Ruegeria pomeroyi DSS-3: one gene and its partner. The protein of the gene in region 2 interacts with the protein of the main gene of each other region in a pairwise test. Links are inferred from orthologs where the notes say so. Each region holds a gene or a part of one and is shown on either strand. Other genes may lie near its edges. The genes, in order: rlmB and tsaE.

Region 1 (14,197 bases), 2.9 Mb from region 2 along the record:
CTCGGACAGCGAAGAGCGGGCGCAGGCGATGGCGGAGAAGGTCGGGGGCGGCACCTTGCGCTTTGCCTATGACCTGCCCCTGGCCGAGGCACGCGACTGGGGGCTTTATATCTCGACCTCGCGTGGCAAGACCTCGATCGGGATCGAGGAGCCGGCGCTGTTTTCGGAACCGGGCCTGTTCCTGGTCACGCCCGAACGGACGCTCTATTACGGCGCGGTGCAGACCATGCCCTTTGTGCGTCCGCATTTCTCGGAACTGGTGGCGGCGCTGGATTTTGCCATCCCCAACAACTATCCCGCGCGCGGCGAATATACCGGCGCGGTCTGAGCGCAAACCGGCGGCAGGGGCCAGCGCCCCTGCCCCATCTGGGTCAGTTGACGCGCTTCCAGGCCTGGCCGCGGCAGATCAGGCCACCGGCGACACAACCCTTGACCGTCAGCGTGTTGCCGGCCAGCGACATTTTCGAGCCATAGGTCTTGCCCGAATCCGGGGCCCAGATCTGGCCCCCGGAATAGGAACCGTCGCCACCGGGCTGCATGTCCCACAACATGCGCTTGCCGGCGTGTTCATAGTCGTTCTGCTTGGCACCGTTCTTGTCATAGGCGGCCTTGATGGTGCCGCAGACCTGTGCCCCGCAGGGTGCGATGGCCACATGCAGGTAACCGCCGGTATCGCCCGGCTCGGTCTGCCAGGTGCCCGCGGCGGGATCGGCCATCGCCATGCCGGCCAGAGCCAGGGTCGCACCTGCGGCCAGAATCAATCTCTTCATTCGATATCCTCCCAGTTTTGCGCCACTGTGACGCGGGCCGCGCATTTTGGGCAAGCCTGACCTTGGGTCGCGTTGCGCAGCAGGGCGCAACATGCGATATCGCGCCCGACTGTCAGCAGAAAGCCGCCCAACATGATCCTCTACCCCGCAATCGACCTCAAGGACGGCCAGGCCGTGCGTCTTGTCCATGGCGAGATGGACCAGGCCACCGTGTTCAACGACAACCCCGCCGCGCAGGCGCTGGAGTTTGTCGCGGCGGGTTGCGAGTGGCTGCATCTGGTGGACCTGAACGGCGCCTTTGCCGGAGAGCCGGTCAATGCTGCCCCGGTCGAGGCGATCCTGGAGCAATGCAAGGTGCCCGCGCAGCTGGGCGGTGGCATCCGCGACATGGCCACGATCGAGCGCTGGCTGGACAAGGGGCTGGCCCGGGTCATCCTGGGCACCGTGGCGGTCGAGAACCCCGATCTGGTGCGCGAGGCGGCGCGCGCCTTTCCCGGCAAGGTCGCGGTGGGCATCGACGCCCGCAATGGCCGCGTCGCCACCAAGGGCTGGGCCGAAGAGACAGATGTGATGGTCACCGATCTGGCCAAATCCTTCGAGGATGCGGGGGTGGCGGCGATCATCTATACCGACATTCTGCGCGACGGCGCCATGAAGGGGCCCAATATCAAGGCGACCGCCGATCTGGCCCGTGCCGTGTCGATCCCGGTCATCGCCTCGGGCGGGGTCTCCTCGCTGGAGGATCTGATCGCGCTGCGCGACTGCGGAGCTTCGCTGAACGGAGCGATCTCGGGTCGGGCGCTGTATGACGGGGCGCTGGACCTGAAACAGGCACTAGCCGCGCTCAAGGGCTGAGGACTGCGACACCGCGCCCGGTTCCGATGCCGGGCGCTTTGCTATGTGATCCGGGCAGACCGCAAGGGTACCGCCCATGATCCGCACCTACCCTATTGTCGAAAAGACCCCGTTGCCTGCGACCGCGCAGCTGTGGCAGGCAGTGCAGCCCGGTGATTTCATCGACGGCTATGCAGTAGCAAGCCAGATATCACCCCGCGCGGCGGCCGAGATCGGGCTGTCCCTGCCCGGCTGGGCCAATGCTCTCCTGCGTCTGCGCAACTGGATCGTGCGGCCCCTCGGCCTCAAGACAGATGTTTCCGACAGCGGCGACAAGGCGATCTTTCCTGTGACTTACGAGGGTGCCGACGAGCTGATCCTGGGCGCCGATGACAGCCACCTGAACTTTCGCATCTCGCTGGTGCAACAGGCCGGGCGGCTGCACATGGCGACCTGGGTGCACCGCAACAACCTGCTAGGGCGGGTCTATCTGGCGGTGGTGATGCCGTTCCACATCCTGATCGTGCGCGGGGCCATGCGCCGCATCGCCCGGCACGGCGGCGCGATTGCATCCGCGCCGGGGGCACAGTAAAGACGGGCGACCCCGGCAACCCGCGAGGCCGCCATGCTGAAGACCCGCATCATCCCCTGTCTCGACGTTGCTGATGGCCGCGTGGTCAAGGGCGTGAATTTCGTTGGCCTGCGCGATGCGGGCGACCCGGTGGATGCCGCCCGCGCCTATGACGCGGCGGGCGCGGACGAGATCTGTTTCCTCGACATCCACGCCACCCATGAAAACCGGGGCACCATGTTCGACGTGGTCAGCCGCACCGCTGAGCAGTGTTTCGTGCCGCTCACCGTGGGGGGCGGCGTGCGCACGCATGCCGATGTGCGCGCCCTGCTGCTGGCAGGCGCCGACAAGGTCAGTTTCAACTCGGCCGCAGTGGCCAATCCGGATGTCATCGCCGAGGCCGCCGACCGGTTCGGCAGCCAATGCATCGTCTGCGCCATCGACGCCAAAACGGTGGAGCCCGGCCGCTGGGAGATCTTCACCCATGGCGGGCGCAAGCCGACCGGGATCGACGCGGTAGAGTTCGCCCGCCTGGTCACCGCCAAGGGCGCCGGTGAGATCCTGCTGACCTCGATGGATCGCGACGGCACCAAATCCGGTTTCAACCTGCCGCTGACCCGCGCCATCGCCGATGCGGTCGACGTGCCGGTGATCGCCTCGGGCGGCGTCGGCACGCTCGACCATCTGGTCGAGGGCGTGACCGAGGGGCATGCCAGCGCGGTACTCGCCGCCTCGATCTTTCACTTCGGTGAATACACCATCCGCGAGGCCAAGGAACACATGGCCGCCGCCGGCATCCCGATGAGGCTGACATGAGCATCCTGCACGACCTTGCCGCCACCATCGAGGCCCGCAAGGGCGCCGATCCCGACAGCAGCTGGACCGCCAAGCTGCTGGCCAAGGGCCCCGAGAAATGCGCCGAGAAATTCGGCGAAGAGGCGATCGAGGCGATCATCGAAGCGGTGAAGGGCGACAGGGCCAAGCTCGTGTCCGAAGGGGCGGATGTGCTCTATCACTTCCTCGTCATGCTGGCCGCCCGTGATGTGGCGCTGGACGATGTGCTGGCCGAACTGGCCCACCGCCAGGGCCAGAGCGGCATCGCCGAAAAGGCCGCGCGGCCCAAAGGTTGACCCCCCGGCGCTGAGCGGTACGATCCAGGCAACCGAACCGACGACCAACCGAGGCATCCCATGACCACATTCCGGGCCCTGCTCGCCATATTGGCGGTGCTGCTCATCACGGCCTGCACGGATACGCAGTCTGTCAGCCAGAAGGACGTGAACGCACTGGCGCAGCAATTGCGCGCGTTGGGTCCTGATGTCGACCCCGCCGAGGCGCAGCGCGCCGCCGAAATCTCCTACAGCTACGGTCGGCAACTGGCGCGCGACTATAACGTCACCAGCAGCCCTATCGTGCATAACGCCAAGGTTCTCAACGGGTTCCGCGAACGTGGACTGTGCGTGCACTATGCCCAGGACATGCAGAAACGCCTCAATCAAGAGAATTTCCGCACCCTGGTTGTGCATCGCGCCATTGCCGAGCCCGACAGCATCTGGCGGATCGACCACAGCACCGCCATTCTCAGCCGCCGGGGCGATGACATGTTCGACGGGGTCGTCCTGGATCCGTGGCGCTATGGAGGAGAGCTGTTCTGGTCCCTCACCCGCGAGGATACGCGCTATAACTGGCGCCCGCAGCGCGAGGTGCTGGAGAAGAAGGCCGCCGAGAAACTGGCGCGCCAGCCCTCTTAAAGCTTGGACGAGATGATGCCGGTGGCGAAACCGCCCATGCGCAATTCGCCAAACAGCCGCTGATATTCGATCTTGGGGCAGCGGTTCTGGATCACGTCCACCCCGCGTGCCTCGGCCCGCGCTGCCGCCTCGGCATGTTCGATCCCGATCTGCATCCAGATCGTCTTGAGGCCGGGAAAAGCCTCCAGCGCTTCCTCGACAATGGGCGGCACCGCTTCGGAGCGGCGGAAGATATCGACCATATCGACCGGTTCGCTGATCTCGGACAGGCCCGCGCGCACCGTTTCGCCAAACAGGCGCTGGCCGGCATGGCCCGGATTGACCGGAATCACCCGGTACCCTTTCAGCGCCAGATAACGGGCCACGTAATAGCTGGGGCGCACCGGGTTCATCGACACGCCAACCACGGCGATCACCTTGGTGCGCTTTAGAATCCGTTTCAGATGATCGTCGGAATAGTCAAACATGGCCAAACCCTAAACCACCCCGGGACAAGAAAAAAGCGCCCAAGTCATGCTTGGGCGCCAGGTACGGAACGAGGGACAGTGAAATGACGCACGGCAGTTCCAGTCCGCGGTCATTGTGACATTTAGGCACTCATATTCAGAAAAAAAGAGGGCGCTGGCGAATTTGTGATGACAGGATTTCGCATGCCCTGGGCGAACCCGCTACCGGTCCAGCACCGAGGGCCAGTTGCGGCGCGCCCCGGCGATATTGCCGGCGATGTCCTCGGCCCAGAGCCGGGCAACCTCGGGCGAATGAATGAGAAACAGCTCTCCATCGACGATCCGCCAGGCGGTCGGGTCGGTATCGGTGGTATAGCCGCGCGCAACCGCATAGGCGCAATAGCCGCCGAATTGCGGCGCAAAGGCGCGCGGATTGGCCTCGAACGCGGCACGATTCTCGTGGCTGGCGAAATGCCAGACCGCCCCTTTCCACATCACCGCGATTGCGGGCGCGCCCTGAACCGGGGCACCTTGGGTGAAATAGGCCACCGTGTCATAGCCGCGAATGGCGGCCCCGTCATCGGCATAGAACACGGGGGTTTCGGCCCAAAGTGGCAAAGCACTGGCGGTCAGGGCACCGGCCAGGCCGGAAAGAAGGGTACGTCTGTTCAGCATCGTCACGCGGTCAGGTTAGGTCACGACCTAAAATGCCCCTCTCAGGACGATAACGAAAGAGACCTGACGCTTATGTGATCGCCCCGTGTGCCCGGATCAGTCAAAGATATCCTCGACCTTGTCCCAGACCTCTTCCAGGGCGCGCGAAAACAGACCTTTGCGCTTCTTCCGCTTCTTGGGCTTCTTCTCGGGCTTTTCCGCCTGCCTTGGCGCGGGCCGCTCAGCAGCAGCTGCAACCGCAGCTGCTGCGGGCTCGGGCACCGCTGTGGGACGGGGCGCCTGTGCGGCGGAGTCGACCTGCTGAATGGGCGCGCCGCAGGCCTCGCAGGCCAGCATGCCCGAGCGATCCGCCGCCAGCGTCGCGCGGGCACCGCAGTAACAGCAGGTGACAAGTCTGGGCATGGGTTCAGGTCCGGTTAATGCGCCTTGGATGCATATAGGGCGATTGCCGCCGCATTCGAGACGTTGAGCGAGCCGAAACCGCCGGCTGCGTCGATCTTGACCAATTTGTCCACCGTTTCCTTGGTCTTTTGGCGCAGCCCCGGCCCCTCGGCCCCCAGCACCAGCGCCACCGGACGGTCGGTTTGCCCGGCCAGCGCGGCCTCGATGGTCTCGCTGGCCTCGCCATCCAGCCCCAGCACCAGATAGCCCATGCCCTGCAACTCGGTGATGGCATCGGCCAGGTTGCGCATCCGCAGATAGGGCTGGCGTTCCAGCGCGCCGCTGGCGGTCTTGGCCAGGGCACCGGTCTCGGGCGCCGAATGGTGGCGGGTGCCAATCACCGCGCTGGCGCCCAGCACCTCGGCCGAGCGCAGGATGGCCCCGACATTATGCGGGTCGGTCACCCGGTCGAGCAGAATCACCCGCGGATTTTCCGCGCCGATCGCAACCTCGGCCAGACTGCCCCAGTTGAGCGGCTTGACCTCAAGCGCCGCGCCCTGATGGACCGAGCCGGGGTCGATCGGCGCGCTGAAGCGGCGGGCGTCGGCCAGTTCCGGCTCGATCCCCGCCGCGTCGATGGCTTCGGCCAGCTTTTCCCGCGCGTTCAGGGTCACGATCAGGCGCAATTTCTCGCGTTTCGGGTTCATCAGCGCATCGCGTACGGCGTGCAGGCCAAACAGCCAGACCGTCTCGGCAGCGGACGCTTTTTTGGCCTGTTCCTTCTCGACCACCCATTTCGGTTTCTTCATGTTCAGCGCCCTCCGGGCCCGGTAAAAGTTTCCTGCGCCAAAGCGGATTTTTCCTGTTGACGCTCCATTGGGACGCTAGTAATCACGCCTCCACGTCAGGCGCAACGCCTGACAGTGGGCGACAGGCCGCAAGGTGTGGCAGGGGACTGTAACTCCCTCGCGGAGACGCACGCCTGGTTCGATTCCAGGGTCGCCCACCACTTCTTTCTCTGAAAACAAGTGGTTACCGCCCTGCGCTTGAGGTCATGCATCTCTGAGCTGAAGGTCAGTTGCGCGGGCAGACGCAGCCTTTTGCACGTTCGATCCTGAATGGCCGCTTTTCAGAAGATTTGGTCTGAAACCGGCGCCCCAGAGTGGTCGCGATGCAAAGCCAAGGCCGCTCCATGGAATGCCCGGTTCCTGGGTTTCGACGGGTCCGGGCTGCGTTTGATCTGAAATGGCTATTGCAGGCCAAGGACGATGTTCAGCTTGTTCAGTCGGACGTGGGGAGGCGCAGACTTTCCACGCGCTGTCGGAGAGCTGTCGTGCCGCTTTGAGCGAGACCCGAAACCCCGTTTGTTTTGCTAAACTCACCGCCTCTGCTCACTTTACGCTAGGGTATCGGACGGCATTGTCGGCCCTGGCTTGGCCCGAAAGCAGCCGGGCCGCATTGAATTTTACTGTCTTGCGATGGGTTTTCCGCGCCCTGGTCAGGCGACGTGGCTGGGTGCCGTTTCCGCTGGATGCCGATCCGACGATCACGCCCCAATCAAGGACACGCCAGCCGGCTGGCCAAGCGAAACCAAAGGAGAGCCGCGGAAACGGTCCGGGACCATGCCGCGGCAGGCAAAACCCTCGGGTGGCCTGATCCAAGCAGAACCGTTTCTCGCGTGTTTTCCGCGTGTTCAAACGAATCCGTCGCTTGGCCTCTCTCGGGATCACTCACCCCCGCTTTCGAACGCGATCCTCATTGGACAAGCCCGACATCAAATACCGCGCGCACCGGACAGCATCAGGACCCCGCTCCCCATGACGCGGCATTCGTCCCGGAACGTTTCCACAAGATGGCAAACACATTGCGAATGTGTGTCACTCAATTGTACATGTATTGCATGACAAATTGGCTGCCCGATCCCTCCGCTCTCGCCTCTCCTTTGCATTCCAGCCTTGCCCTTGCCATTGCAAAGGCAATCTCGGAAGGAAAACTGCCGAAGGGCACGCAGTTGCCGACCCACCGCAAACTCGCCGAGGAACTGGGGTTGAGCGTTCACACGGTCAGCAAGGCTTATGAAAGCCTGCGGCGACAGCGATTGATCGACGGCCAGGTTGGACGCGGCAGCTATGTCCTGGACCTGAACACTCCGGATGACCAGCCGTTTCAGCTCAGCTCTGAACGCGGGCGCAATTTCGATCTGTCGATTTCACGGCCAGCCTTCTCGCAGCGTCATGCGGAACTGTTTCAACAGGTCCTGGCGGACCTGCCCCAGGGGCTGGACCCCAGCTATTATCTGGCTTGCCGCCCGAATGTGGGGCATGACGCCCACCGGGCAGCCGGCGAGACATGGCTGCGCATTTGCGGGCTGGATGTCCCGTCCGAACGCATCATCATGACCAATGGCGTCAGCCACGGCATGTCCGCCGCACTGTCGGCGCTTGCGCGGCCCGGCGACACGGTCGTGTCGAGCCGGATTACACATCATCTTCTGGTTTCCGGCTGTTCCTATCTGGGGCTCAATCTTGTCGGAATTGACTTCGACCAGGACGGGATGCTGCCGGATGCCCTGGACAGGCACTGTTCCGAGAACAACGCCAAGGTCCTGTTCCTGCTGCCTTCTTTGGCCAATACAACGGTCGAGATGATACCGGAGGAGCGCCGCCAGGCACTGGTGCAGGTCGCCCGCAAGCACAACCTGTACATTATCGAAAACGACGCGTTCGGCCCGGTCGCAGAAGACCGGCCCGTTCCGGTTGCGGCCCTGGCGCCAGAGCGGACGATTTACCTCACGACTTTTACAAAATGCACCGTTTCCGGTTTGCGGGCGGGTTATATGGCGGCCCCGGAACATCTGCTGCCGGCGCTGACGGGGCGGATTGTCGTCTTCGGCTGGATGGCGACACCGCTGATGTGTGAAATTGCCACCCGCTGGGTGCTGGACGGCACCGCGCTGGAACTGGCGCTCTGGCAGCGGCGCGCCTTGGCGGAGCGATACGAAATCGCGTCGCAAGCCCTGCAAGGCCACCAATGGCGGGGGCACCCGTCGGCGCTGCACCTCTGGTTGCCGCTCGAGTCCGGCTGGACCACGTCCAGTTTCGTGGCCTATGCCCGTCAGTTGAAAGTCGCGGTTGCACCAGACGCCCCCTTTCTGACCCCCAAGACACCGCCGCCGAATGCTGTCCGCATCTCGCTGGGCAGCGTTCAGGATCTGAGCCGTTTCAAACAGGCGATGGAACTGGTCGGCGGCATGCTGAGCCGTCCGCCAGAGGGAGTTGCCCCCCTCGCCTTCTAACATTGTCGCGCGACAATAAAAAAATTGACATGCAGTACAATTCCCAACAAGTCTGGCCCGGCGGTGCGCAGGCACCCATGACATTTGGGAGGAAACCATGGCTCAATCCATCACTTTCACCTTTGGGGCCGTCGCTGCCGCGGGGATAGCACTGGCTGCCGGAACGGCGGCCCAGGCGGACACTTGGCGGTATGCTTTCGAAGAGGCGATGACCGACGTGCAGGGCGTCTATGCCCAGAAATTCAAAGAGGAAATCGAGGCCAATTCGGATCACGAAATCCAGCTGTTCCCCTATGGCACCCTGGGCGAATCCGCCGATATCATGGAGCAGACGCAGGACGGCATTTTGCAGTTCGTCGACCAGTCGCCGGGCTTTACCGGCTCGCTGATTCCCGAGGCGCAGGTGTTCTTTGTCCCATACCTGCTGCCCACCGATCAGGATCACCTGGCGCGCTTTTTCAAGGAGAGCAAGGCCATCAACGACATGTTCAAGCCGCTCTATGCCGATCAGGGGCTGGAGCTGCTGAACATGTTCCCCGAAGGCGAAGTGGCAATGACCACCAAGACTCCGGTCACCACCTGTTCGGATCTGGACGAGGTCAAGTTCCGGGTGATGACCAATCCGCTGCTGGTGGAAAGCTACAAGGCCTTTGGTGCGACACCGACGCCGCTGCCCTGGGGCGAGGTTTATGGCGGGTTGCAGACCAATGTGATCCAGGGACAGGAGAACCCGACCTTCTTCCTCTATTCGACCAAGATCTATGAGGTCACCGACTATATCACCTATGCCGGCCACAACAATTTCACCACAGCGGTGATGGCCAACAAGGACTTCTATGACGGGCTGAGCGCCGAGGATCAGCAACTGGTGCAAAATGCGGCGCTGGCGGCCTATGACCACACGGTGGTCTATCAACAACAGGCGGCGGACACCGAACTGGCTAAGATCATGGAGGCCAAGCCCGAGATGCAGGTGACGGTGCTGACCGACGAACAGCGCAGCTGCTTCAAGGAGGCCGCGGCCGAGGTCGAGGCCAAGTTCATCGAAATGACCGGCGACAGCGGCGCTGCGATCCTGAAACAGATGAAGGCCGATCTGGCGGCCACCGCCAACTGAGCCCTGCCCTGAACTCAGTGCTGAGCGGGTGCCGCCCGCTCAGCGATCTGCAGACCTTGGGAGGACGGAATGCAGCAGACACATGAATCCGCGCTGCCCGGCTTTCTGGGCATGCTCGACAGCGCCATCAGCCGCATCGAGTCGTTCCTGCTGGCAATGGGCGTGCTGCTGATGGCCGCCAATACCGTCGCCAATGTGGTGGGACGGTTCGTTCTGGGCAACTCCATCTTCTTCTCAGAAGAGCTCAACCGGATCCTGATCATTCTGATCACCTTTGCCGGCATCAGCTATGCCGCGCGCAACGCCCGGCACATCCGGATGTCGGCGGTCTATGATCTGCTGCCTGCGCGCCTGCGCAAGGGGATGATGGTGGTGATTTCCGTGGTCACCGCCGCGTTCATGTTCCTGCTGTGCTACTACGCCGCGAAATACATCGGTTCTCAGGCTTCGCGCGGGCGTGTGCTGCCAGCGCTGCAGATTCCGGTCTGGGTGATCCTGATCTGGGTGCCGGCGGGCTTTTTCATGACCGGAGCCCAGTACCTGCTGACCGCGGTGCGCAATCTGACCTCTTCCGGCATCTACCTCTCGACCCATGTGCAGGAAGGGTACGAGGACGCGGAAGAAATCGAAATCTGAGGACGGACCCATGGCTGCAACCATTTTCCTGACCATGATTGTCCTGCTTCTGCTGGGCTTTCCGATGATGATCCCGCTGATTGCGGGCGCGTTCATCGGCTTTCTGATGCTGTTCGGCGATCTGGCAAGGACCGAGACCATGGTACAGCAGATGCTGGCGGGGATCCGGCCCGCCTCGTTGATCGCGGTGCCGATGTTCATCTTTGCCGCAGACATCATGACCCGCGGCCAGTCGGCCGGGCGGCTGATCAATGTGGTGATGGCCTATGTCGGCCATATCCGCGGCGGGCTTGCGATTTCGACGGCGGCGGCCTGCACCATGTTCGGGGCGGTCTCGGGCTCGACTCAGGCCACGGTCGTGGCCATCGGCTCGCCCCTGCGGCCGCGTATGCTGAAGGCAGGCTACAAGGACAGCTTTGTGCTGGCCCTGATCGTCAATGCCAGCGACATCGCCTTTCTGATCCCGCCCTCGATCGGCATGATCATCTACGGGGTGGTCTCGAGCACCTCGATTGCCGAGCTGTTCATCGCGGGGATCGGCCCCGGCCTGCTGATCCTGGTGCTGTTTTCGGCCTATGCCTATATCTATGCGGTGCGCAACGACGTGCCGACGGAACCCAGGGCAAGCTGGGCCGAGCGTGCAAGAACCATGCGGCAGGCGCTGTGGCCGATGGGGTTTCCGGTGATCATCATCGGTGGCATCTATGGTGGCGTCTTCAGCCCGACCGAGGCGGCGGCGGCCTGTGTCCTGTACGCGCTGGTGCTGGAGGTCCTTGTGTTCCGCTCGATGTCGCTGGCCGATGTCTATGACACGGCCAAGTCCACCGGGCTGATCACCGCGATCGTCTTCATCCTGGTGGGGGCCGGTGCGGCGTTTTCCTGGGTGATCTCGTTTGCGCAGGTACCCCAGCAGATCCTGGGGGCCATCGGCATTGCCGAGATGGGCCCCATCGGGGTGCTGTTCGTGATCTCCATCGCGTTTTTCATCGGCTGCATGTTTGTCGATCCCATCGTGGTGATCCTGGTGCTGGTGCCGGTCTTTGCGCCCGTGGTGAAATCGGTGGGGCTGGACCCGGTGCTGGTCGGCACCATCATCACCCTGCAGGTTGCCATCGGATCGGCCACACCGCCTTTTGGCTGCGATATCTTTACCGCAATCGCCGTCTTCAAACGCCCCTATGCCGAGGTGGTGCGCGGAACACCCCCGTTCATCCTGATGCTGCTGGGGGTGTCGGTGGCACTGATCTTCTTCCCGCAGATTGCGCTGTTCCTGCGCGATCTGGCCTTTTCCAAGTAAGGAGGCAGAGCGATGTTCGCATCCATCCTGGTGCCCTTCGACGGCTCGCACGGGGCAGAGGCCGCACTGGCCAAGGCCGCCGCGCTCGCCTGTCTTTGCGGCGCGGAACTGACCCTGCTGACCGTCTATCGCCATCACTCGCCGCTCGAGGCCTCCATGCATGTGGTGCGCCCGGACGAGCCTGCCGATCTGGATGACATCATGCGCACCCATGCCAGAGAGGTCGCCGAGCACGGCAAGGCACGGGCCGCCGCATACGGAGTTCCCGCGCCCCGCGCCTTTGTCAAAGGCGGGCCGGTCGCGCGCACGATCGCGGGCTTTGCCAAGGAACATGGTCACGACCTGACCGTGATCGGCAGCCGTGGCCTTGGCTCTTTCGAAAGGGCGCTGCTGGGCAGCGTCTCTCACAAGGTGACAAGCCTGTCTGAAACGCCTGTACTTGTTGTTTAGGAAACCAAATGGCTCTTGATACCCATTCCGCGCCATCGCGTGTGCCTGCCCGGCTGGACGACCGCCCCGTCAGGAAACGGATTGCCCTGGTGGCGCTTGCGACCGATCACACGTCCGAGCGCGACTTTGCCCGTATCTGCGATCCCGATCAGGTCGGCGTCTATACGAACCGGATCGCTTTCGAGAACCCGACCAACAAGGAAACCCTGCTCAAGACCGGTCCGCGCCTGACCGAAGCGGCCGCGCGGATTCTGCCCGGCGAAGAGGTGGATGTGGTCGCCTATTGCTGCACGGCCGCATCCATCGTTCTGGGCAATGATACGGTGACCCGCCATCTGAACGCGGCCAAACCGGGCACGCCCTGCGTCACGCCCAGCTCTGCCGCCTTTGACGCGTTTGCGGCCTTGGGTGTCCGGCGGGTCTCGTTGCTGACCCCCTACAGCCCTGACGTCACCGACGAGATGGCGCAGTATTTTGCGGTGCATGGGCCCGAAGTGGTCAATGCCGCCTGTTTCGGCCTGACCGACGACCGCGAAATGGCACGGATTTCCGAAGATTGCATCATCGAGGCGGCGCTTGCGGCCTTTGACAAGGATGCCGAGGCGCTGTTCCTTTCCTGCACCGCCCTGCGGGCGGCCACCTGCGCCCAGCGGATCGAGGACCGGCTGGGCAAGCCGGTTGTCACCTCGAACCAGGCAATGATCTGGCGCTGCCTGCGCCTGGCCGGAATCCCCGACATGGTGCCGGGCTATGGCCGGCTCTTTCACCTCTGACAGGCTGAACAGATAAAATGACGACGAAAATCACTCTTCAGGACAGCATCAGGGCGCGGGCGCGGATTGCCGGGCGTATCCGCGAAACCCCTTTGGTGGAATCGCCCTCTCTCAGCAGTCTGAGCGGCAGGCAAGTCCTGCTAAAGCTGGAAAGCAGGCAGATCACCGGCAGCTTCAAGCTGCGCGGCGCCACCAATGCGGTCTTGTCGCTGACGGATACGCAGCGCGCGGCGGGCGTGGTTGGGGTATCTACCGGCAACCACGGGCGCGGACTGGCCTATGCGGCGGCAGAGGCCGAGGTGCGTTGCATCATCTGCATGTCGGAACTGGTGCCGCAGAACAAGGTTGACGGCATCAGATCCCATGGCGCCGAGGTGCGTATCCTGGGCCGGTCTCAGGACGATGCGCAGCAGGAAGTCGACCGGCTGGTCAGAGATGGCATGACCATGCTGCCCCCCTTTGACCATCCGGATATCATTGCCGGCCAGGGCACCGTCGCGCTGGAAATGCTGGATCAGGCGCCAGACCTTGAAACCGTGTTGGTTCCCCTGTCGGGTGGCGGGCTGATTTCCGGTGTCGGCATGGTTCTGAAAGCGGCGAACCCGGATATCCGGGTGATCGGCGTCAGCATGGAACGCGGCGCCGCGATGTATGAATGCCTGCAGGCGGGCAGGCCCGTTCAGGTTGCGGAACTGCCCACATTGGCCGACTCTCTGGGCGGGGGGATCGGGCTGGACAATGCCTATACATTCGAAATGACCAAGGCGTTTGTCGATGAGGTGGTGCTGGTGTCCGAGGCTGAAATCGCCGCCGCCATCCGCCATGCCTATTTCGAGGAACGCGAGGTGATCGAAGGGTCCGGCAGCGTCGGCATCGCGGCGCTGCTGGCCGGCAAGATCGGCAATCCCGGCCGTTGTGTGTCGCTGGTGAGCGGTCAGAACATCGCTATGGACCTGCACAAACGCATCATCGACGGTGAAGACGTGGATGTGGAAGCCGACATCAAAGGAGGCGCAGATGCCTGACATCAGGATCCTGACCGAAGCGGAGCTTCGCGATCTGGTGCCGCTGGACCTCGATGCCGTTGATTGCGTCGAACAGGGCTTTACCACTTTGGCAGGCGGCAAGGTGGTGATGCCGCCGATCATGACGCTGGGGGTGCCCGACCACAACGGCGAGGTTTGCGTGAAAACCGCCTATG
Region 2 (14,461 bases):
CTGGCAGCATGTGATCGGAACAGGGATCAGGCTGCGCCCGGAATGTGGCAAAAACATGGCGCGCAAAGGGGGCGTGGCACGATGGCAACACAACCCAGAGCCTGGCAAAGGATGCTGTCGGGGCGGCGGCTGGATCTGCTGGACCCGACTCCGGTCGATATCGAGATCGAGGATATTGCCCATGGGCTGGCCTTTGTCGCCCGCTGGAACGGGCAGACTCATGGCGAGTTCGCCTACTCGGTCGCCGAACACTCGCTGCTGGTCGAGGATATCTTTGCCCGCATGGTGCCCGGTGCCGGGGCGAAATGGCGTCTGGCGGCGCTGCTGCACGATGCGCCCGAATATGTGATCGGCGACATGATTTCTCCGGTCAAGGCGGCGGTGGGGGCCGATTACGGGCTGCTCGACGCGCGTCTGACGGCAGCGATCCATATCCGGTTCGGCCTGCCCGCCATGCTGCCGATACAGATCAAGAAACAGATCAAGCGCGCCGATCGGGTCAGCGCCTGGATGGAGGCCACCCGCATTGCCGGGTTCACCGAGGCCGAGGCGAACAGGTTCTTTGGCCGACAGAAGCCCGAGTTGATGCAGGGTCTGGACATCCGACTGCGGCCACCGCTGGAAACACGAGCTGCCTTTACCGCGCGCTACGAGGCCTTGATTTCGGGCGTCTGATCCGTTGGCGCATCCTCAGTCGCGGCGCGGCGGGCGCGCCGTTCCTGCCGCATGATGCGGCGGCGGCGTTTCCGGTATTCCTCGCTTTCGACAAAATCGCCGGCCTGATCCAACCCCTTGTCGCGGAACATCTGCGCGCGCTCTTCATCGGTTGCGCGCGACCAGTCCACATCCGGGCGCACAAAACCGCCCATCGCCAGGCCGCGCCCGATCACCGCATGATCCAGCTCGCCAAAAGAGAGCCGGTTCGATTTGCCGCCCTCGCCGCGCACCCATTCGGTATAAAGCGCGTCGATCACCATCGGATTGCAGCGGCAGAAATGGGCAACGTTCTTGGCCAGCAGGTTGGTCGCCCCGGCCTTGCGCCGCAGGATCATCGCCACTTTCTGCTCGGGCCGTCCGACCATGGCATAGAGATGCAGCGCCGAGCCGTCTGCGGCAATCACATGGCTGGCCGCCTTGTACCGGGCCAGCTGGGTTTCGAGATTGTATTTCTCGGGGTGAAAGATGTCATAGCCCTCGGCTCGCAGCAGATCCTCCAGCCGCTCCTCTCCCAGCATGCCGCCCTTGCCTAGGCCCAGCGCCGAGCGCGAGATATAGATCTTGCTGGGACCATCAGGTTCGACCGCCTTGCCGAACCCGGCATGGATCGCATCGCGGAATTTCTGCGTACCTTGCGTGATCGGCCCCAGGCCAAAGCCTTGTCCGGGAACGATCAATTCCTCGACACGGATTGGGTCCGTGGCCACATGGATCGGCAGACCCGGGTGCATCAGGTCGATGAAGTCGCGCTGGAACCCGCGAATCTGATCGCCGACACGCGGCCGTTTGGGGATGAACAACACACCGTCGATGGGCCCGTCGATATGGTTCAGCGCCCAGAGCCGCGCAGTGCTTTCCACAAGGAAATGACCGAAATGAGCCCACAGCACCCCACCCCACAGCCAGCGTCCCGACAGAACCTCGGACACCTTCTCGGGCATCGGGGGCTCGGTCGTCAGCGGGCGATACCGACGCCAGAGCGCGCCTTGCGGACAATAGCGGCCATCGCTGTGCAGCACGCCTGCCTCTTGGGTGAATCCACTGACCTCGGGCGGCACGACGATGGCGTCGCTCAGCCTGTCCAGCCCCTCGGACCAGCCACCATCGGGCTGTGGTTGGGTGGTGGGGTCATTGGGGTCGAGTTCAGGCGCTTGCGCCATAGCGAACCTCTCAGCGCGGGCTTCTCTTGGCCAGAATCCTTTGCAGGGTCCGGCGGTGCATGTTTAGCCGGCGCGCGGTTTCGCTTACGTTACGATCACACAGTTCATAGACACGCTGGATATGTTCCCACCGTACCCGGTCCGCGCTCATCGGGTTTTCCGGCGGCGGCGGCAGCTCGTCGCCCGTGGCCAGCAGCGCATTGGTGATGTCGGTGGCATCGGCGGGTTTGGACAGATAGTCGGTGGCGCCGATCTTGACCGCCGCCACCGCAGTGGCGATGGCGCCGTACCCTGTCAGCACCACGACCCGGCAATCGGGCCGCTTGTCGCGCAACACCTCGACCACATCCAGCCCGTTGCCGTCCTCAAGCCGCAGATCGACCACCGCATAGGCCGGCGGCCGGGCCGTGGCAATGGCGCGTCCGGCGGCAACCGAACCGGCGGTCTCGATCTCGAAGCCGCGTTTTTCCATCGCCTTGGCCAAACGGCGCAGAAACGGTTCGTCATCATCGACCAGCAACAGCGACTTGTCGGGTCCGATATCGGGCTGGGGGGCGTCGACCATGCTCATACTTTCCGCTGTTTTTCGTGTTTTTGCCTAAAGGCGAGTATTACCAGCGACTGCGGCAAGGTCAAACGCCTCTGTCGTGATCACATGGCGTCCAGGAAACATCCGACCCGGTCGGCCATCTTCTCTGCCGTCTCGTCGCGGCGGAAAAACTCGACAAACCCATGTTCGGGCAGCACCAGGTAGGAGAAGGTCGAATGATCGACCAGGTAGTACTCGTCGCTCTTGTCCTGTGCCCGGTAATAGGTCTTGTAGGCCTGACTTGCCGCCTTGACCTGTTCGGGCGAACCGGTCAGGCCGATCATCCGCTCGTGCAGGTTTGCGGCAAAATCGCCGACCACCTCGGGCGTGTCGCGGTCGGCGTCGATCGAGATGAAGACCGGCGTCACCATCTGGCCCCGACCTTCCAGGATATCCACCGCCTCGGCATTGCGCGAGGTATCCAGCGGGCAGACATCGGGGCAGAAGGTATAGCCGAAATAGAGCAGCGAGGGCTCTGTGATCACATCCTTGTCGGTGACGGTCTCGCCCTTGGCATTGACCAGTTCGAACGGGCCGCCGATGGTCTCGGCCCCGCCGGCGATCTGCCCGGCGCGGCACTGGGCGAACCGGTCATTCCCATCGCCGCCCCGGGTTGCGATCCAGGTGGCACCCAATGCGGTGGCAGCGACCACCGCGGCGAGAAAGGCATAGAGTCTGGTCATTTTCGGCCTCGAAGTCAGAGATGTTGATCGTCTCGGCCCGGACACCTATCAAGATAGCCAGCCGTTGCAACTGGACATAGGCGCGCGATGCCAGACTCCAACATGAACCTCGTGCTCGGACAAGAGCGCAGCAGCTGGATCCGTCTGCGCACGATGATCCTGCTCAGATGGGTGGCCATCGCCGGACAGGTCGCTGCGATCCTGGTCGCACAGCACAGCTATCACCTGCAACTGAACCTTGGCCTGTGCTACCTGGCCATCGGCATTTCGGCCGTCGGCAACCTGCTGGCGATCTTTCTTTTCCCTGAAAACAAACGCTTGGGAGAGTTCGAGAACTTTCTCATGGTGCTGTTCGACCTGTTGCAGCTGGGGTTCCTGCTGTATCTGACAGGCGGGTTGCACAACCCTTTCGCGCTGCTTCTGGTCGGGCCGGTGATCATTTCGGCCAATGTGATGGGCCTGCGCTCGACCCTGTTCATCGGGACCACGGCCATTGTTCTGGTTACGCTGCTGGGCCTTTATCACGTTCCGTTGAGAACCGAGATGGGCTTTATCCTGCGCATTCCGGATGTGTTCGTCTTTGGTCATTGGACCGCGATCATCATCGCGATCGTCTTTCTGGGCGCCTATTCCTATCGCATCAGCTCCGAGGTGCAGTCCATGTCCGAGGCGCTGGCCGCGACCCAGATGGCCCTCTCGCGCGAACAGAAGCTGACCGATCTGGGCGGCGTTGTCGCCGCCGCCGCGCATGAGCTGGGCACGCCGCTGGCCACGATCAAACTGGCCAGTTCCGAGCTGGTCGAAGAACTGGATGACCGCCCCGACCTGCGCGAGGACGCGGCGTTGATCCGCCAGCAGGCGGATCGCTGCCGCGATATTCTGCGCAACATGGGGCGCGCGGGCAAGGACGACCTGCATCTGCGCCAGGCGCCGCTGTCCACCGTCATCCACGAGGCAGCCGAACCGCATATGCATCGCGGCAAGACCGTGCATTTCGACGAAGGGCCGGGGGCGGGCGGAGATCTGCAACAGCCCTCGATCCTGCGCAAACCCGAGGTCATCCACGGGTTGCGCAATCTGATCCAGAATGCGGTCGATTTCGCCCGCGCCAATGTCTGGGTCGAGGCGGAATGGACCGCCGAGACGATCATCGTGTCGATCATGGATGACGGGCGCGGCTATCCCGGCCACATGATCGGACGCATCGGCGACCCGTTCGTGCGTCGCCGCCGCGCCGAAATCGACCGCCGCGCCCGCCCGGAATACGAGGGCATGGGCCTGGGCCTGTTCATTGCCAAGACCCTGCTCGAGCGCAGCGGCGCCGAGCTGAGCTTTGCCAATGGCTCGGACCCCTACCAGACCCTCACCAAACAGGCCGAACGCCGCGGGGCGATCGTTCAGGTGGTGTGGCCCCGGGCGCAGATCGACGCGCAGACCGGCGAGAATTCAATCCCGCTAGGGTTGAACGAACAGTTTCAAGTTTAGTTAAACTTGTGTTAACCTCTCCCCGACAGGATCGGTCCATCCGGACGATGCAAGGCGGGACAGGCAAATGGTGGAATGGTTGGCTCTGGCGGCGATAAGCCTGCTTTCCGCAGGTCTGTCGGCGCGATTTCTGCTTGCATCGACGCAGCGCCGCAAGGCTGTTCCGCATGTTCTCGAACCCGGCGGCGGGCAGGGGCATGTCTTTCTCTTCGATGGGGCCGACTTGATCGGCGCCTCGCATGGTGGGGCCGACAAGGATATCCACGATTGGCACGGGCTGCGCGAAAGGCTGGCCGAGGATTTCCCCGGCTTTCCCTCGGACCCCGATCATGTGGAGCAAAGGGGGCAGATCGTAGTCACCCCGATCGACGGGCGCAACGACCGAGACGTGTTCTGCGAATGGGTCGATGGTATCGTCAGGGTCGAACTGCGCCGCCATTGCGCCGCGCTGGACGGAGTCCGGCGCATTCCCGACACCGACCCTTTGCGTCTGGCGATGGATCAGGCGCCCTATCCGGTCTGGTATCTGGACGGCGATGGCGGCATCCGATGGTGCAATGCCGCCTATGTGATGCTGGCGCGCAAGGTACGCGGTCGCAATCCGGAACTGTTCGACCCCCTGTTCCCGGATACCTCGGATATCGGGTCCCCGGGCAAGAAGACCCGGATATCCATCACCATCGGCGAAACCCGGACGAAACTGTGGTTTGACGTGGTGATCGTCCCCCAGGATACGGGATGCCTGTGCTACGCGATGGATATCAACGCGGTTGTGGACGCCGAAATCGCCCAGCGCAATTTTGTGCAGACCCTGGCCAAGACCTTTGCCCAGCTGTCCATCGGTCTGGCGATCTTTGACCGCAACCGGCAACTGGCGCTGTTCAACCCCGCCCTGATCGACCTGACCTGCCTGCCGGCCGATTTCCTCAGCAGCCGACCCGAAGTGTCGAGCTTTTTCGACCGGCTGCGCAATCTCAACATGATGCCGGAACCCAAGAATTATGGCGGCTGGCGCCAGCAGATGAACGACCTGCTGCAAGCGGCGTCGAAAGGCAACTATCAGGAGACCTGGTCGCTGCCCTCGGGCTCGGTCTATTCGGTCAGCGGGCGGCCGCATCCCGACGGGGCGGTGGCCTTTCTGTTCGAGGATATCACCGCCGAGATCACCCTGACCCGCCGGTTTCGCTCCGAGCTGGAACTGGGTCAGGCGGTGCTTGACCATCTGGATGCGGCGATTGCGGTGTTTGCCTCGGACGGGTCGCTGGCCTTCTCCAACGCGGCCTATCACCAGCTGTGGAAATCTGACCCCGAGCGCAGCTTTGCGCAGGTGACAATCCTGGATGCGACCCGAACCTGGCAGGACCTGTGCACCGCCACCCCGGTCTGGGGCGAGATCCGCGACTTTGTCGACAGCCGCGAGAACCGGGTCGAGTGGGAAGGTCAGGTGCAGCTGCGCAGCGGCGCCAATCTCACCTGCACCGTCAGTCCGATTCAGAACGGCTCGACCCTGATCTCTTTCACCACCCTGATCGACGACCTCGCGCGCAGCCCCGCCCAGGCTGAGGGGTGATACCGTCTTGCAGCCGGATTGCGCCGCGGTCATTGTGGCGCCATGACCGCTTCGCCCCTGATCCTGCACCTTGATAACCCCGATGAAACCGCCCATCTGGCCGTGCGTCTGGGTGCCGCTTTGGCACCGGGCGACTGCCTGTTGCTGTCCGGTGAGATCGGCAGCGGCAAGACCCATTTCGCCCGCCATCTGATCCAGTCGCTGCTGCCCGTGGCCGAGGATATCCCCTCGCCCACCTTTACGCTGGTACAGGTCTATGACAGCGCAAGGGGCGAGATCTGGCATAGCGATCTATACCGGCTGACCGGGCTGGACGAGATCGAGGAACTGGGCCTGAGCGAGGCCTTTTCCGACGCGATCACATTGGTCGAATGGCCCGACCGGCTGGGCCCGCTGACGCCGGATCACGCCCTGCATCTGTCTTTCGAAACCGATCCGGCGGATGAGCTGAAACGCCGCCTGACCCTGTCCTGGAGCGATCCCAAATGGGATCCGCGCATCGAGGCGCTGAAATGAGTGACCGCAGCGCGCTTGCCACTGCCTTCCTCGCCGGCACCAGCTGGGCCACTGCCACGCGCGCGCCGCTGGCCGGCGATGCATCGGCCCGCCGCTACGAGCGGCTGACCAACCCCGAAACCGGCCAGACCGCCGTGCTGATGGACGCCCCGCCCGAGCAGGGCGAAACGGTGCACCGATTTGTCGAACTGGCGCGGCATCTGCGCGCCCAGGGCCTCAGCGCGCCCGAGATCCTGGCCGAGGATCCGGCGCAGGGTTTCTTGCTGATCGAGGATCTGGGCGACGATCTGTTTACCCGCGTCATCGCCCGCGACCCGACGCTGGAGGCTCCGCTTTACGAAGCCGCGACCGATCTGCTGGTGGCGCTGCGCGACATGCCTCTGATGGCCGGGCTTGACAGCTATGGCCCGGCTTTGCTGGCCGAAAAGACCGATATCGCCTTCGATCATTACGTGAGCGGGATCACCGGTGACGACGTGAGCGAAACGCGGGACCGCTTCATCGACCGGTTCGGCGACCTGCTGCACCAGACCGTGCAGGGGCCAAAGGTGCTGATCCTGCGGGATTATCACGCTGAAAACCTGATCTGGCTGCCCGATCGCAGCGATCTTGCCCGGGTCGGGCTACTCGATTTTCAGGACGCGGTCGTTGGGCATCCGGCCTATGATCTGGTCAGCCTGTTGCAGGACATCCGCCGCGATGTGCCCGCCCGGATCGAGATGCCGATGATCGCCCGATTCATCGAGGCGACCGGGGCCGACGACCACGAGTTCCGCACCGCCTATGCGGTGCTGGGCGTGCAGCGGAACCTGCGGATCCTGGGTGTATTCGCCCGGTTGTCGCGCGACCTGGGCAAGACCCGGTATCTGGCGCTGATGGCGGCGGTCTGGCGCCATGTGATGCGCGATCTGGAGCATCCTGCAATGGCGGGTATCGCCGACCTGCTGCGCGAAACGCTGCCACCGCCCTCTTCCGAAAATCTGGCCCGACTGCACCCGAGATGACCTCATCCGACCTGCCCGTAATGCTGTTTGCCGCCGGCTTCGGCACCCGCATGGGCGACCTGACCCGTACCCGCCCGAAACCCCTGATCGAGGTGGCGGGCCGCCCGCTGGTCGATCACACGCTAGATCTGGCCCGCGCCGTATCGCCGCCCCGGATCGTGGCCAACCTGCATTACCTCGCTCCGTTGCTGGCGGCGCATCTGGCGCCGCAAGGCGTGCTCTTGTCCCACGAGCAGCCCGACATCCTTGATACCGGCGGCGGGCTGCGGCAGGCCTTGCCGCTGCTTGCGGCCGAGACCGTGTTTACCGCCAATTCCGATGCGATCTGGTCGGGGCCGAACCCCTTTGCCCTGCTGGCCGAAGCCTGGGAGCCGGCGCGTATGGACGCGCTGTTGATGTGCGTTCCGGTGGGACAGGCCATCGGCCATGCCGGGCATGGCGATTTCAGCCGTGATGCACAGGGGCGGATCGAACGCGGCCCCGGGTTGATCTATGGCGGGGTGCAGATCGTCAAGACCGGCGGTTTGGGCGATTTTGACATGCCTGCCTTTTCGCTGAACCTTCTCTGGAACAGGATCGGGGCGGCGGGGCGGCTGTTTGCGCTCGAATATCCCGGACGCTGGTGCGATGTGGGCCATCCCGGCGGAATTGCCCTGGCCGAGGAGATGCTGCGCGATGTTTGACCCCTGCCCGCACCCCCGTGTCTTTGCCCTGCCACCCGGTGTCGATTTTCCGCGGGCGCTGGTACAAGGGCTGCGCCAGCGCGCTGCCGGGCAGGCGCCGCATGTGCTGGCGCGGGCGCAGGTGGTGGTCAACACCCACCGGATGGAGCGGCGCATCCGCGCGCTGTTCGATGCCGGGCCGGCAACGCTGTTGCCGCGGGTGTCGCTGGTCACCGATCTGACAGCGCTGGGCGCGGTCACCCATCTGCCGCCCGCCATACCGCCGCTGCGGCGGCGGCTGGAACTGGTGCAGCTGATCACGCGCCTCTTGGACCAGCAACCCGACCTGGCGGCGCGCGCCTCGATCTTCGATCTCTCCGACAGCCTTGCCGCGCTGATCGACGAGATGCAGGGCGAGGGAGTCTCCCCCGCCATCATTCGCGCACTGGATGTCAGCGACCAGTCGGGGCACTGGGCGCGCGCGCAGCAATTCATCGCCATCGCCGAGCACTATTTGCGCAGCGGTGACGACGAACTGGACGTGCAGGCCCGGCAAAGGCGCGTGGTCGAGGCGCTGATCGCCGAATGGGCACTGCGCCCGCCCGAGCATCCGGTGATCCTGGCCGGCTCGACCGGATCGCGCGGCACAACCATGCTGCTGATGGAGGCGGTTGCCCGCCTGCCGCAGGGCGCCGTGGTGCTTCCGGGCTATGACTTTGACCAACCGGAGCGGGTCTGGGACGGGCTCGAGGACGCGCTGACCGCCGAGGATCATCCCCAGTTCCGCTTTGCCCGGCTGATGGCGCGGCTGAACCTGACGCCGGATCAGATCGCGCCCTGGTCGGATGACGTGGCCCCCTGCCCGGCCCGCAACCGGCTGGTGTCGCTGGCGCTTCGCCCCGCACCGGTGACCGACGCCTGGATGAGCGAGGGACCGCAGCTAGAGGGCATCGACACCGCCACCCGCGACATCACCCTGATTGAGGCGGCCAGCCCCCGGGACGAGGCGCTGGCCATCGCCCTGCGCCTGCGTCAGGCGGCAGAGGATGGTCAAAGCGCGGCGCTGATCACCCCCGACCGGATGCTGACGCGGCAGGTCAGTGCCGCGCTTGACCGCTGGAACATCCTGCCCGATGACAGCGCCGGCCTGCCGCTGCACCTGTCACCTCCGGGCCGGTTCCTGCGCCATGTGGCGGCGCTGTTTTCCGCGCGGCTGGATGGCGAAGCCTTGCTGAGCGTGCTGAAACACCCGCTGTGTCACACCGGAGAGGGCCGCAACGAACACCTGCTGCACACCCGCGATCTGGAACTGGACCTGCGCCGCAACGGCCCACCCTTTCCCGGTGTCGGCGATCTGGCCGCGTTCGCCACCCGCCGCGAGGTGCCCGAAGGCTGGACCAACTGGGTCGCCCGCTGTTTCTGCGACCAGCATGTCACCGGCACCCTGCCACTGATCGACTGGGTCGACCGCCTGCGCCAGTTGGCCGAGGCGCTGTCGGCGGGCACCGAGGGCGGCACTGGCAGCTTGTGGGAACAGAAGGCAGGGCAAGAGGCGCTGGCCATCGTCACCGCTCTGGCCGACGAGGCCCCGCATGGGGGCGAGATGGACGCCCGGGATTTCGCCGATCTGCTGGGCGGGCTGTTGTCCACGGGCGAGGTACGCGACCGCGACGCGCCCTATCCCGGCATCATGATCTGGGGCACGCTCGAGGCGCGGGTGATGGGGGCCGAGCTGTTGATCCTGGGCGGGTTGAACGAAGGCAGCTGGCCCGAATCCCCGGCCCCCGACCCCTGGCTGAACCGTCGCATGCGCCATGATGCGGGCCTGTTGCTGCCGGAACGCCGCATCGGCCTGTCGGCACATGATTTCCAGCAGGCCATCGGCGCGCCCGAGGTCTGGCTGACCCGCGCCAAACGCTCGGACGATGCCGAAACCGTGCCCTCGCGCTGGCTGAACCGGCTGACCAACCTGTTGCAGGGCCTGCCCGATCAGGGCGGTGCCGCGGCGCTGTCCGAGATGCGGGCGCGTGGCCGCCGCTGGCTGTCGATGGCAGAGGCGCTGGAGGAGGCCCCGCGCAGCGCCCCCGCCCCGCGCCCCTCGCCCAGGCCCCCGCTGGCGGCACGGCCCCGGCAATTGTCGGTGACCGAGATCAAGAAGCTGATCCGCGATCCTTACGCGATCTATGCCCGGCATGTGCTGCGGCTGAAACCGCTGGACCCGCTGGTGCAGGCGCCCGACGCGCTGTTGAGGGGGATCGTGATCCACGAGATCCTGGAGAGTTTCGTTCGCGACAGCGTGCTGGACATGGCCCTGCTCAATCGCGACACCTTCCTGAAACGTGCGGCCACGATGTTGGAGGAGCTGGTTGCCTGGCCCACGGCACGGGCGCTGTGGCTGGCACGGCTCGACCGGGTGGCCGATGCCTTCCTGCTCTCTGAGGAGGCCCGGCGCGCCGATGCCGGCCCGATCGCCTTCGAGGCGCGGATGCGCAAACAGCTCGACGGGCTGGATTTCACCCTGACCGGGCGGGCCGACCGGATCGACCGTACCGAACGCGGCTCGCTGTGTCTTTACGACTACAAGACAGGGGCACCGCCCAGCGAAAAGCAGCAGGCGAAATTCGACCGGCAGCTGTTGATCGAGGCCGCGCTGGCCGAGGAAGGCGGGTTCGAGGGGATCGACCCGGCCCCGGTGGCGCGCGCGGTCTTTATCGGCATGGGCGGCAGTTACAAAGAGGTGCCAGCCCCGCTGGACGCCGAACCCCCGGCCAGGGTCTGGGCCGAGCTGCACCAGCTGATCGGCGCCTATTTCGAGCCAGATCAGGGCTTTACCGCGCGCCGGATGCTGCACAAGGACAGCGATGCCGGCGATTACGATCATCTGGCCCGGTTCGGCGAATGGGACCGCAGCGCCACGTCCGAACCCGAGGATCTGACATGAGCGCCCGCAACGCGGCAACCGAACGGCAGGTACAGGCCGCGCGGCCCGATACCTCGACCTGGCTGGCGGCAAATGCCGGTTCTGGCAAGACCAAGGTGCTGACCGACCGGGTGGCGCGGCTGTTGCTCAGCGATGTGCAGCCGCAGCACATCCTGTGCCTGACCTATACCAAGGCAGCGGCCAGCGAGATGCAGAACCGCCTGTTCAAGCGGTTGGGCGAATGGGCGATGCTGGCCGATGCGCCGCTCAGGGCGCAATTGTCGGATCTGGGGGTGCCGGGGGCGATCGACGACGCGCGGCTGGCCCATGCCCGTACCCTGTTTGCCCGCGCCATCGAAACGCCCGGCGGGCTCAAGATCCAGACCATCCACTCGTTCTGCGCCACGCTCTTGCGCCGGTTCCCGCTTGAGGCCAAGGTCAGCCCGCAGTTCTCTGAAATGGAGGACCGCGCCGCCGCCCTGCTGCGCGAAGAGATCGTCGAGGATCTGGCCGCCGGCCCGCAAGCGGCGCTGGTCTCGGATCTGGCCCGCCACATCACCGATACGGATTTCGCCAGTCTGACCGCCGCCATCTGCCAGCAACGCGCGGCCTTTGCCCAACCGCTGGACTGGGCCGGGCTGCTGACCCTGTTCGATCTGCCCGAGGGGTTCGACACCCAGGCGCTGCTCTCCTCGGTCTTTCTGGGGGGCGAGGTTGAACTGATCCGTGCCCTCCTGCCTGCGCTGATGGGCAGCGGTTCCAATGACCAAAAGGCCGCCGCGCGGCTTGCCGCCTTTACCCGGCCAACGCTCGACGGGCTGATCGTGCTCGAACAGGTGCTGTTGACCGGCGCCAGCGCTAAATCACCGTTCTCGGCCAAGATCGACAGCTTTCCCACCAAGGGGCTGCGCCAGGGCGCGCTGGCCCGGCAGATGCCGCAGCTCGAGGCGCTGATGCTGCGGGTCGAGGCGGCGCGCGACCAGCGCCTAGCGCTGGCTGCCGCGCAGAAATCGCTGGCGCTACACCGGTTCGCAGCCGTGTTCCTGCCGGAATATGACCGCCGCAAGCAGTTGCGCGGCTGGCTCGACTTTGACGACCTGATCCTTAAGGCGCGGCAATTGCTGACCGATCCGAGCGTCGCGGCCTGGGTGCTTTACCGCCTTGACGGTGGCATCGACCATATCCTGGTGGACGAGGCGCAGGATACCAGCCCCGAGCAATGGGACGTGATCGAAAAGCTGGCGCAGGAATTCACCAGCGGCGAAGGCGCGCGCTCGGGTGTCGAGCGCACCATCTTTGTCGTCGGCGACAAGAAACAGTCGATCTATTCCTTTCAGGGCGCCGACCCGGACGCGTTTGACCGCATGCAGGGAGAATTCGGGCGCAAGCTGCGCGATTCAGGCTCTAACCTCGAAGATCTGACGCTGGAATTCTCGTTCCGCTCGTCCAGCGCGATCCTTGGGCTGGTCGATCTGGTGTTCCGGGACCGGGCACAGGCCGGGTTCCGCAAAGAGTCGTTGCACCGCGCCTTCAAATCCGACCTGCCGGGGCGTGTCGACCTTTGGCCGCTGATCGACAAGGTCGAGGACGAGGAGGACGGCGACTGGACCGATCCGGTGGACCGGCCCGGCGCGCGCCATCACACGGTGATCCTGGCCGAACGGGTCGCCGGGCAGATCAGGGAAATGATCGACCGGGGCGAAACCATCCCGGTCGACGGAGAAACGCCCGGCACCTTTGCGCGGCGGCGGGTCCGGCCCGGAGATTTCCTGATCCTGGTACAGCGCCGATCCGACCTGTTTGCCGAGATCATCCGCGCCTGCAAGGCGGCGGGCCTGCCCATCGCGGGGGCCGACCGACTCAAGGTCGGGGCCGAACTGGCGGTCAAGGACCTGGCCGCCCTGCTCAGCTTTCTGGCCACGCCCGAGGACGACCTGTCGCTGGCCACGGTTTTGAAATCGCCGCTGTTCGGGTGGAGCGAACAGCGGCTCTTCGATCTGGCGCATCGCCGAAGCGAACGCTACCTGTGGGCGGCTCTCAGGGCGCGCCGGGCCGAGTTTGCCGAAACGCTGGCCGTGCTCGACGACCTGCGCGGACAGACCGATTTCCTGCGCCCCTATGACCTGATTGAGCGGATCCTGACCCGGCATGACGGGCGCCGCAAACTGCTGGGCCGATTGGGCGCCGAGGCCGAGGACGGGATCAACGCCCTGCTCAGCCAGGCGCTGGCCTATGAACGATCGGACATTCCCAGCCTGACCGGGTTCCTGGTCTGGATGCAGACCGACGATCTGGAGATCAAGCGCCAGATGACCGGGGTGGGCGACATGATCCGGGTGATGACGGTGCACGGCTCCAAGGGGCTGGAGGCACCCATCGTGATCCTGCCCGATACCGCCCAGCGCCGCGCACCGCGTGATGCCGAGATCATGCTGGCCGAAGGCACGCCGCTGTGGCGGGTGCCGCGCGACAGCTCTCCGGCGCTGCTCTCGACCGCGCGCGAGGCGGCGCAGTCGCGCGAGATGAACGAGCGGCTGCGGCTGTTGTATGTGGCCCTGACACGGGCGGAAAAGTGGTTGATCGTGGCGGCGGCAGGCGATCTGGGCAGCGATGGCAACAGCTGGTACCAGGCGGTTGCGAACGCGATGGCCGAGGCCGGGGCGACCGGGACCGAGGGCGATATCCTGCGGCTGGAACATGGCGACTGGACCGCGCCTGCGCTGGTCGAGGAACGCGCCACGCCTTATACGGCCGAGACACCGCCGGACTGGGCCAGCCGCCCGGCGCCTGCGCCCGTGGCGGCGGTCAAGACCATCGCGCCCTCGGATCTGGGCGGCGCCAAGGCCCTGCCCGGCGAGGCCGGTCAGGACGAAGAAGCCGCCAAGGCGCGCGGCAGCCAGTTGCACCTATTGCTGGAACATCTGCCCGGCACCGATCCGGCGGGCTGGCAGGATCATGCGCGGCGCCTGTTGCCCGATCTTGATGCCCTGCTGCGCGACGATCTGCTTGCCGAGGCACGCGGCGTGCTCAACTCTCCGGCGCTGGCCGAAATCTTTGCCCCCGGCACCCTGGCCGAGGTGCCGATTACCGCGCCGCTGGGGGCAAGGCGCTTGCACGGAGTGATCGACCGGTTGCTGATCGGTGATAGTGAAATC

What was found.
Region 1: the proteins of tsaE (region 2) and rlmB interact in binary tests that used the Escherichia coli proteins (3 or more experiments, as listed by UniProt). The link is inferred for Ruegeria pomeroyi DSS-3 from one-to-one orthologs.

The regions. Positions count from the first base shown.
Region 1 is NC_003911.12:1,197,922-1,212,118, reverse strand. Bases 4,351-7,077 are described here. They hold rlmB (23S rRNA (guanosine(2251)-2'-O)-methyltransferase RlmB), read right to left. Parts: upstream 6,238-7,077; coding sequence 5,464-6,237; downstream 4,351-5,463. Other genes in these bases: SPO_RS05835 (hypothetical protein), read right to left, coding at 5,144-5,449; SPO_RS05840 (YHS domain-containing (seleno)protein), read right to left, coding at 4,595-5,047; SPO_RS05845 (CoA-binding protein), read right to left, coding at 4,351-4,393. In the rest of the region: SPO_RS05880 (peroxiredoxin-like family protein), read left to right, coding at 1-328; SPO_RS05875 (DUF2147 domain-containing protein), read right to left, coding at 372-770; hisA (1-(5-phosphoribosyl)-5-[(5-phosphoribosylamino)methylideneamino]imidazole-4-carboxamide isomerase), read left to right, coding at 903-1,625; SPO_RS05865 (DUF2867 domain-containing protein), read left to right, coding at 1,702-2,196; imidazole glycerol phosphate synthase subunit HisF, read left to right, coding at 2,230-2,991; SPO_RS05855 (phosphoribosyl-ATP diphosphatase), read left to right, coding at 2,988-3,305; SPO_RS05850 (hypothetical protein), read left to right, coding at 3,366-3,926; more of SPO_RS05845, read right to left, coding at 3,923-4,350; SPO_RS05825 (PLP-dependent aminotransferase family protein), read left to right, coding at 7,329-8,723; TRAP transporter substrate-binding protein DctP, read left to right, coding at 8,821-9,840; SPO_RS05815 (TRAP transporter small permease), read left to right, coding at 9,910-10,476; SPO_RS05810 (TRAP transporter large permease), read left to right, coding at 10,487-11,773; SPO_RS05805 (universal stress protein), read left to right, coding at 11,786-12,223; ectoine utilization protein EutA, read left to right, coding at 12,232-12,996; hydroxyectoine utilization dehydratase EutB, read left to right, coding at 13,014-14,021; ectoine utilization protein EutC, read left to right, coding at 14,014-14,197. UniProt on the Escherichia coli protein: Specifically methylates the ribose of guanosine 2251 in 23S rRNA.
Region 2 is NC_003911.12:4,076,362-4,090,822, forward strand. Bases 4,993-7,983 are described here. They hold tsaE (tRNA (adenosine(37)-N6)-threonylcarbamoyltransferase complex ATPase subunit type 1 TsaE), read left to right. Parts: upstream 4,993-6,246; coding sequence 6,247-6,720; downstream 6,721-7,983. Other genes in these bases: SPO_RS19630 (PAS-domain containing protein), read left to right, coding at 4,993-6,204; SPO_RS19640 (aminoglycoside phosphotransferase family protein), read left to right, coding at 6,717-7,724; SPO_RS19645 (nucleotidyltransferase family protein), read left to right, coding at 7,721-7,983. Outside these bases: SPO_RS19605 (HD domain-containing protein), read left to right, coding at 82-675; SPO_RS19610 (glycosyltransferase family 61 protein), read right to left, coding at 648-1,877; SPO_RS19615 (ActR/PrrA/RegA family redox response regulator transcription factor), read right to left, coding at 1,888-2,442; SPO_RS19620 (SCO family protein), read right to left, coding at 2,529-3,149; sensor histidine kinase RegB, read left to right, coding at 3,237-4,634; more of SPO_RS19630, read left to right, coding at 4,702-4,992; more of SPO_RS19645, read left to right, coding at 7,984-8,407; double-strand break repair protein AddB, read left to right, coding at 8,400-11,327; double-strand break repair helicase AddA, read left to right, coding at 11,324-14,461. UniProt on the Escherichia coli protein: Required for the formation of a threonylcarbamoyl group on adenosine at position 37 (t(6)A37) in tRNAs that read codons beginning with adenine.